One region of the Ercella succinigenes genome, then DNA from elsewhere that is predicted to be linked to it. Evidence: predicted binding sites of a transcription regulator. Region 1 holds the regulator's gene; each other region holds the start of a gene.
The links. Region 1 encodes LexA, which represses DNA repair genes until DNA is damaged. Its sites were predicted from a motif close to CNAACANNTGTTNG; they were not measured.
Positions count from the first base shown of each region.

Region 2: the regulator LexA is predicted to act here: its motif matches at 1,624-1,637, upstream of AC0KSB_RS13405 (putative DNA modification/repair radical SAM protein).
Region 3: the regulator LexA is predicted to act here: its motif matches at 2,011-2,024, upstream of uvrA (excinuclease ABC subunit UvrA).

Region 1 is NZ_CDHP01000065.1:22,167-25,457, forward strand. It holds gene AC0KSB_RS13855 (efflux RND transporter permease subunit) at 1-1,222, shown strand, start outside; gene AC0KSB_RS13860 (RNA chaperone Hfq) at 1,311-1,637, shown strand; gene lexA (transcriptional repressor LexA) at 1,599-2,228, opposite strand; gene AC0KSB_RS13870 (hypothetical protein) at 2,439-2,828, shown strand; gene AC0KSB_RS13875 (DUF7000 family protein) at 3,006-3,291, shown strand, end outside.
Region 2 is NZ_CDHP01000063.1:27,196-30,486, forward strand. It holds gene ilvC (ketol-acid reductoisomerase) at 1-892, opposite strand, end outside; gene ilvN (acetolactate synthase small subunit) at 955-1,470, opposite strand; gene AC0KSB_RS13405 (putative DNA modification/repair radical SAM protein) at 1,716-2,984, shown strand; gene AC0KSB_RS13410 (TIGR03915 family putative DNA repair protein) at 2,968-3,291, shown strand, end outside.
Region 3 is NZ_CDHP01000042.1:116,786-120,076, reverse strand. It holds gene uvrA (excinuclease ABC subunit UvrA) at 1-1,970, opposite strand, end outside; tRNA gene AC0KSB_RS10425 (tRNA-Glu) at 2,204-2,278, shown strand; gene AC0KSB_RS10420 (citrate/2-methylcitrate synthase) at 2,464-3,291, opposite strand, start outside.

The DNA of each region.
Region 1 (3,291 bases):
TGTCTTATTTATAGTTGCTGCTATTTTTTTAGCAGGTAATGTTCTAAATACAAAAATTAAAACAGACATATCCGAAATATATCCCAAAGACATGGAATGTTTATACTGGCTTGACATTGTAGAAGAAGAATTTGAATTCAACCCTACTACGCTTGTCTTTATGGTAGACAATATTGATGAGTTGGAAAAGGTATCTCAACAATTAAGTAGTAGAGATGATATCAGACAGTTAGATTCAATTCTAAATTATATGCCCGAAGATCAGGATTATAAAATTTCTGTTCTGCAAAAATTTAATAATGCACTTAGACAAAAGCCTCAAGAAAATGAAGCTGATTCTAAAGCACAAATGGTTTATGCTTTGAATGGCTTAATTGAAACACTTGCGGAAAAAGGAATTGATGAATCCGTAGAAGGCTATGAATTGATGAAAAAAACAATAACAGAAATTATGACTACTGAAAGCAAAGAAAATATCGGGGCTTTCGGTGAAATAGATATTGAAAAACTTTTTTTGGACGAAGAAAAACTCACTTATGATAAATTGCCCAAAGATATAAGGACAAATTATGTAGGTAAGCAAGGAAAACTTAGTATTGAAGTTATTCCAGATGTAAATATCTGGGACAATGAAAACTACAAAAATATAACTGATGCTATATATGAGACATCAGGAAGAACACCTGTAGGTCTGCCTGCAATCATGAATGAAGTTACAGAATATGCCAAAAATGATATTGTAAGAATTAGTCTTTTTTGCCTGGGAGCCTTATTTGTTATTCTACTTATTATGTTCAAAAGAGTTAGAGATGCAATAACGCTGTTAATACCACTTGTTTTGATGATATACATGACATTAGGTATCGCACCAATAATTCTTGGGGATGATCTTAATATATTTAGTATAGTTGCTTTCCCGATATTGGTAGGAATAGGAATTGACAGTGGTGTTCACTTGCTTCATAGGATAAAAAATACTGAAGATAAAGATTTGCCACATATACTGGCTCATACAGGCAAGGCAGTTGTCATGACCACAATAACAACATTAATAGGTTTTGGCAGCTTATATTTCATAAATCATCCTGGTCTTTCAAGTTTCGGTCTTGTAACCATTATTGGTATGGTTTTATGCTTGACTCTGACATTGACTCTGATTCCAGCATTATATTCACTCTTTAACAAAAAACAAACCTCTGATAAAGAGTGTTATTCAAAGTGAAAATAAACCTATCTTCCAGAATATACGATTCTTAGGATTGTTTAATTATACTAATCTGTGATTAATAAATTAAAGGAGGTTTGTTGAAATGTACAGACCCAATAATCAATCAAGAAATAACAGAGAAATTAAACTACAAGATGTATTCTTAAACTATTGTCGTCGAGAGAAAATTACAGTGGTAGTACAATTACTGGATAATTCTTCAAAAAAGGGACAGATTATAGGATTTGACAGCACTTCTATAATTATGCAAGAAAATGCCAGACAGCATCTTGTATATAAAAGCGCAGCTGTAGCAATCAATCCATTATCGGAGGTTAATTATATTTTCAATGAATCTTACAAACACGATATAATCGCAGAAACAAATGATCTAAATATCTGTCCTGAATATGCCACAGACTTTTCCTAATATTCTGCAATCAGGACGATCGAAAGGTATGGGGTTATAGGCTGGATTTTGCGGCATAAGAACTATTTTACCGTCCTTATTTACCAAAGTCTTTACTGTAGCCTCATCTCCAACTAAAGCCACTATAATATCGCCATTATTGGCGGTATTCTGTTTCCTCACAATAACTATATCTCCATCGAGAATAGCAGCTTCAATCATACTGTCTCCGCGAACTTTCAAGGCAAAAACTTCATCACGGTCAGAAAAATAATCAGCTGGAAAGGGAAGTGTTCTTTCTATATTTTCATGAGCAAGAATTGGAGCCCCGGCAGTAACCTGACCAAGCAAAGGCATTTGTTTTACTCTTGATTGTTCATTGTCAGGGATAGTAATTGCACGTCTTTTACCAGAAGAATATTCAATTCTCCCAGACTGCTGCAGTCTTTTCAAATGACTGTGTATAGTGGAGGTTGATTTTATACCCACTCCTGCACAAATATCTCTAACAGCAGGCGGATAACCATTATCGTTAATATAATCTACTATAAAATTATATACTCTATCTACTGTCTGATCGACATTTGCTCTGGTAAAATGATAAGTAGACATAAAAACCTCCAGCTAAATCTTTTAATACAACTACTCAAATACTAGCAAATGCCCCCTTGTTTGTCAAACTTTTGTTCGGTATAGAGGTTGAAAAAAGCAACTATTGTATATAATTCGTATGGACATTTGATATTTTTGACACAGATAGATGAAAAAAACAGAGAAATAAGCTATAATCTCGTTAGATATTCTGTCTGTGAAAGGATCCATATGATCAATCATCGTCCTGATAATTATAGACCTGGAAAACCTCAGCTTTCCAATGTAGATAAGATAAAAGTGCTGTTAGCCAGACTTGGCCGTAATATCGGTCGTTTTTTTTCTGAGCTGCCTAACAATGTCAAAGATTTTATTTCTGGATATCGCAGCAAAAATTCGCAAAAAATCCGAAGAGTAAGCAGAGAAAGAGTTTATAGATTAAAAGGTTACACCACAGTTGCCAAAATCGATCGTAAAAGACAGGCGGAAAGACAACAAAGATTATTGAGAAAATTTCTGTTTTTAATTATAGCAGCGCTGATCTTAATACTGATGTTTATTATGCACAATCCGTTCAAAGATCTTTCTGAACTCAGAAAGATCGAAAGATCGTCGGCATAGATAGTGTTTCAGATTTAACACAACCTGCAAGAGACACATTAGACGAGGACTCGGATGAAACCACATCAGAAACATCATTAGTTATTGTAATTGACGATGTCACATATAATGTTACAGATGAAGCTACAGATGAAGAACCCTAGATAACATTCCGTCTTTATAATATGGAGGCGAAGCATGAAGACTCTGAACGAGCTGATTGAGAAGTATACTAATAATTTACAACAAAGCGAAATACAAATTGCGTATAAAGCAATTTTAGAATTTTTAGGGAAATTAAGAACTGAGTTTATCAAAAAACACCCACAATACGATGTAAGCAGTATATATCAAGGCTATATGGATATGTCCTATTTTTCTTTAAACACAAAACCATTAAAAGATAAAGGTTTAAAAATTGCTATTGTCTACTTGCATGAAAAGGGAACCTTTGAAGTATGGCTTTCTGCTCGGAACAGGGATA
Region 2 (3,291 bases), on a different contig from region 1:
CTGCCTGATTTTCCAATATCCAGTTACGTGCAAAAACACCTTCCTGAATTTCCTGCAAAACTTTTTTCATTTCTTTCTTTGTTTCATCTGTAATAATTCTGCGACCGATCGAATAATCACCATATTCTGCAGTGTCACTTACAGAATAACGCATCAGCGATAAACCACCCTGTGCAATCATGTCAACAATTAACTTCATCTCATGCACACATTCATAGTAAGCATTTTCAGGATCATATCCTGCTTCAACCAGAACTTCAAAACCAACCTTCATCAATTCTGAAACACCACCGCATAAAACAGCTTGTTCACCAAAAAGATCAGTTTCTGTTTCTTCACGGAAAGTAGTTTCCAGCATACCTGCTCTGGCGGCACCTATACCAAAGCCATAGTCAAAAGCTATATCACGAGCTTTACCTGTAGCGTCCTGATAAATAGCAAAAAGGCCAGGCACACCGCGACCTGCCTGATACTGGCTTCTGACAGTATGACCAGGACCTTTAGGAGCAACCATAAATACATCTATATCGGCGGGAGGTATTATTCTACCAAAATGAATATTAAAACCATGTGCAAAAGCTATAGCTTTGCCAGGTTTAAGATTCGGGAGTATGCTTTTCTCATAAAGCTCTGGTTGTTTTTCATCATTGATCAATATCATGATCACATCTGCTTTGGCTGCTGCGTCTGCAGCTGTAGCGACACTTAATCCTGCAGCTTCAGCTTTTTTCCATGATGGGCTGCCTTCATAAAGTCCAACAATAACATTAAATCCACTTTCATGCAGATTAAGAGCATGTGCATGTCCCTGGCTCCCATAGCCTATAATAGCAACGGTTTTACCATCAAGTGCATTGGTACGGCATTCATTTTCCTTGTAAATCTTTTTCATTTTATCCTCCTACAAATATATATGGTCATAAACCTTATTTATTTTTCTTTGCCTATTATACATCAAAGGCTATCAACATTCATTGCCTGCAAGCCTCTTTCGATAGCAATTGTACCTGTTCTGACCATTTCCAGAATATCATAAGGCTCAAGCATATTGCGTAAAGCTTCTATTTTGTCTTCACCGCCACTAAGTTCAATAGTAAGTGTGTCAGGAGAAACATCGATTATATGTCCTCTGAAAATGTCAACAACCTGCATAACTTCAGCTCTGTTCTGTGCCTTTGCCTTAACCTTTATAAAAACAAGTTCTCTTGAAAAATGATCTTCAGGTGTAAGATGCCTGACCATTAGAACATCAGGTAGTTTATGTAGTTGTTTAGTAATTTTATCAACCAGTTCCTGATCACCCTTTAATGTAACGGTTATCCTGGAAATAGACTCATTTTGTGTTGTACCTACCGCCAGACTTTCAATATTATATCCTCTTCTGGAAAACATATTAGTTACTCTGGTTAGTACTCTGGTTAGTACTCCGGCACGATTTTCTACTAATACCGAAAGGCATTGATTTTTCATGCTTAGCCTCCAAAAATAAATTTTTGCTACTTTTCAAATTATCACTTTTTGAGCTTAAGAGCAACCTCTAATAAGCTTTGTGCTGATTATAGTCCTAAAACAGTAATTTTTATACTTATATTCACTCACGATTAGATAATAGTTAATCTGCCCCGAACATAAGTTTGACTTTTTCCGATTTTCACGCTAATATCATTATAAAGAACTTATGTTCCTTTTGACAAAGCAGATATAGGAGTTTTTTTATGAACACATCAGAAAAGCTTAATATTTTAGGCGAATCCGCTCGTTACGATGTATCTTGCTCAAGCAGTGGGAGTGACCGTTCCAACAATGGCAGCGGAATAGGTTCAACTTATGCTTCAGGGATATGTCATAGCTGGACCGAAGACGGCAGATGTGTTTCATTACTTAAAGTTCTTCTAACTAATTATTGCGAATATGATTGTCTCTATTGTATAAACAGAAAATCAAATGATCATAAAAGAGCCATGTTTAAACCGGCGGAGCTTGCAGATTTAACAATGCAGTTTTACCGTCGCAACATGATAGAGGGATTATTCCTTAGTTCCGGTGTATGGAAAAGTCCCGATCTGACAATGGAACAGATGATAGAGGTTCTGCATTTGCTGAGGAGAGAACATAATTTCCAAGGATATATACATGCCAAAGCTATTCCGGGATCTTCCAGTGAATTGATAAAAAATCTGGGAATTCTGGCTGATAGAGTAAGTGTGAATATTGAGCAATGCACACCTCAAGGTCTCAAAATGCTTGCCCCGGAAAAAAATGCCGCAGCAATTTCAAAGCCTATGCTTATTTTGCGAGATGGTGTTGCAGAATATAATTCACTCACTGTCAGGGAGAAAAAAACACGACCTTTTTCACCAGCAGGACAAAGCACTCAGATTATAGTCGGTGCCAGTCCTGAAAAGGATTTACATATATTGAAAATGTCGCAAAAAATGTATGATCAGTATCAACTAAAAAGAGTTTATTACTCGGCATACATGCCTGTTAACTCAAACCCTCTTCTACCGGCAATTACACAGGCACCGCCTTTACTGCGCGAACACAGACTATATCAAGCCGATTGGCTGATGAGGTTTTATCGTTTCAAAGCTGATGAACTTGTTTCACCACAAAGTCCAGATCTTGATCTCGAAATAGATCCCAAATGCCATTGGGCATTACATAATCTCGATAAATTTCCGGTTGAAATAAATAAAGCTGATTTTGAGCTTTTGTTACGTGTACCGGGCATAGGAGTTATTTCTGCACGCAGAATAATTGCTGCCAGAAGATATCACAATCTCCAACCTGAAAATCTCAAAAGAATGGGAATCGTTCTAAAAAGAGCTTCCTGGTTTATTACATGCAGTGGCAAATATATAGCTCCATTTTTGCCGGAAGCGTCTCAGCTGAGATATCTTTTATCTGATAAAGCAGGAAAGCAAAGGCAAAGTGCCAGACAAATATCTATCGAGGAGCTTCAATATGATTTTGCGAATTGAAAATAATTTTGATGCCATGCTTTCGGCAATTGCCTGGTGCTTTCGCAACAACAAAAAACCTGATGAATTTGTGACAGGTAATGATTGCCCACTCCTGACAGAAACCATATTCACAGAGCCGGAGCCCGATATAGTCAACACTTTTCATAAAAATCTGTCTGCAAGAATTAACCCCGCATCAGCAGCTGAAATAATGCATGATGTGTGGTGTGCCTGGCTTTCTGAAATAGCAGGTATTGAAATGAAAATATATAATTATTTGTATACAGCAATAAAAATGGCATATGATCCGGCGGGCAGAACAGAT
Region 3 (3,291 bases), on a different contig from region 1:
AGCGAGCTTTTGCCTGAACCGGAAACTCCTGTTACACAAGTCATGACACCAAGAGGTATTTTTACATCTATATTCTTTAAGTTGTTCTCACTTGCGCCTGTAATTTCCAGCCATCGCTGATCCATTTTACGCCTGATTAAAGGAATATCTATTTTCTTTTTGCCGGCAAGGTATTGCCCGGTAATAGATCTTGGTTCAGACATGATTTCTTGGGCCGTACCCTCAGCAACTACGTATCCGCCATGTTCGCCTGCCCCAGGGCCCATATCTACGATATGATCGGCTTCCATCATCGTTTCTTCATCATGTTCTACTACCAGAACCGTATTGCCAAGATCACGCAAGCGTCTCAATGTTGCCAGCAATCTGGCATTATCTCTCTGATGCAATCCTATACTCGGTTCGTCCAAAATATATAGAACGCCCATAAGACCTGATCCGATTTGTGTTGCCAATCTTATCCTTTGTGCCTCTCCTCCTGACAAAGTAGCCGAAGCTCTTGCCAAAGTCATATAATCAAGTCCTACATCTATCAGGAAATTCAAGCGAGCATTAAGCTCTCTGACAATCTGATCCGCAATCTGCATCTGTCTTTTTGTAAGATCTAGCCTATGAAGAAAATCTCTTCCCTCTCTTATGGGCAAAGCTGTCATCTCTGATATATTCAAGCCGCCAATTTTTACCGCCAGACTTTCTTTTTTTAATCTGGAACCATGGCAAAGAGGACAAGGTGTAATCGACATAAACTGCTCATAATGCACTTTCATATCATCCGAACTTGTTTCTCTGTATCTTTTTTCCAGACTATTAACTACACCAATCCAATCACTACGGTAGATACCATGTGAGTATTTGCTATTTGTCGTGTCAACTTCCAGTACCTCTCCCTGATTACCAAATAATATAATATCTCTGATTTTTTTTGGCAGCTTAACAAAAGGTTGATCAAGAGAGAATTTATATCTTGCAGCCAGAGATTCTATAAACCCACGAGCCCAGCTGCCGCGATCAGAGAAATTCCAGCCGCCTGCTCTGATTGCGCCTTCATTAAGAGACAATTTACCGTCAAAAACAACCAGTTCAGGATCTATATGCGACATCTGACCAAGACCGGCACATTCAGGACATGCTCCGTAGGGATTATTAAAAGAAAACATACGGGGAGTTATTTCTTCCAAACTAATATTGCAGTCCGGGCAAGAAAAGTGCTGGGAAAAAAGAAGCTCATCCTCATCGTGACCTTCGCTGGTCTCAACCTGAACCAAAACCAGAGCCAACCCATCGGCAAGATGCAGAGCTGTCTCCAGAGAGTCTGCCAGACGGCTTCTGATTCCCTGACGCAAAATCAGACGGTCTATTACTACATCTATTGTATGTTTGACATTCTTCTCAAGAACAATATCTTCTTCAAGCTCATATATTATACCGTCTATTCTTACACGCACATAACCGGATTTGCGAAATCCCTCCAATAATTTTACATGCTCACCCTTTCTCCCTCTTACAACAGGAGCCATGAGAATAAGCCTGCTTCCTTCAGGATATTTTTCTATATTCTCAATCATCTGATCTATTGTCTGACGCTCAATAACACGCCCGCATTCAGGGCAATGAGGCGTTCCCACTCTGGCATAAAGCAAACGAAGATAATCGTAAATCTCTGTGACAGTGCCAACTGTTGATCTTGGGTTTTTGCTTGTTGTTTTCTGATCTATAGATATAGCAGGTGAAAGACCCTCTATATGATCAACATCCGGTTTCTCCATTTGTCCGAGAAATTGCCTGGCATATGAAGAAAGCGATTCAACATAACGCCTCTGTCCCTCGGCATATATAGTATCAAAAGCCAGAGATGATTTGCCTGAACCGGAAAGACCGGTCAGAACAACCAGTTTATCTCTTGGTATATCCAGATTAATATTTTTTAGATTATGCTCTCTCGCACCCTGTATATGTATAACTGAACTCATTTTCTTTAACCTTCTTCTATAATATCAAAATCCATAATAACAAACATATGTACGCTTTATATTCTAGCAATTTATTCTATCATATCCAAGTCTTTTTTTCGTATCTGCAGTCACATCTTTGCAAAAGATTTGCAAAGCTGACATAACTTGACACAATCATTTTTTGCAGATAGAGAATTTTTGGTATTGCCGCAAGTAAAAAGCTATGTTATAATCAACGACGCTGTATATACGGCCCTATGGTCAAGCGGTCAAGACGCCGCCCTCTCACGGCGGAAACAGGGGTTCGATTCCCCTTAGGGTCACCAGTTGTAAAAGAACTGTCAAAATTGGTTTATTATAACCGGCTGACAGTTCTTTTTTATTTGCAGATATGCAAAAGTGACGCTCAACTGGCTGAAGCCGACAACAAAGCGGGATATGTCTTTCGTTAATCAAGACATATCCCTGCTTTAAAATCAAATCTATTCTCATTCTGATTAAGACAATAGAATCAGCGCTCGTTAATACCTATATAATTGCGACGTTTCTGTACACATTTATAAGCAGGACGCATTATTCTGCCACCACTTACTAATTCTTCTATTCTATGTGCACTCCAACCTGCAATACGTGCTACAGCAAAGATAGGAGTATAGAGCTCTGGTGGTATTCCCAGCATATTGTAAATAAATCCTGAATAGAAATCGACATTCGCGCATACAATTTTGTCACTCTTCTTAACATTGCGGAATACTTCAGGAGCCAGACGCTCGGTAGAGGTATAAAGTTCATATTCCTCTTCCTTACCTGACTCATATGCAAGAGCTCTGGCATAATCACGCAGCAGTTTGGTACGGGGGTCAGATAATGTATAAACAGCGTGACCTATACCGTATATCAGACCACTTCTATCATAAGCCTCTTTTTTGAGTATTTTTGTCAGATAGTCTGCAATTTCCATTTCATTACGCCAATTTTTTACCTCTTGTTTCAGTTCCTGCATCATATCATAGGCTTTACCACTTGCACCACCATGCTGAGGTCCTTTGAGCGAACCAATGGCAGCAGCGATAACGGAATAGGTATCCGAGCCTGATGATGTTACGGCTTTGGTTACAAATGTTGAATTGTTTCCACCACCATGTTCAGCATGCAGCACCAGGGCAAGATCAAGGATACGTGCTTCCAGATCGGTAAACTGACCATCAGGTCTGATCATATGAAGGATATTCTGGGCAGTATTATAATGCGGCTGCGGCGAATGTAAAAACAGACTTTGATTATCAACATAATGTCTTTTTGCCATATAACCATAAGAAGCAAGCACCGGGAATCTGGC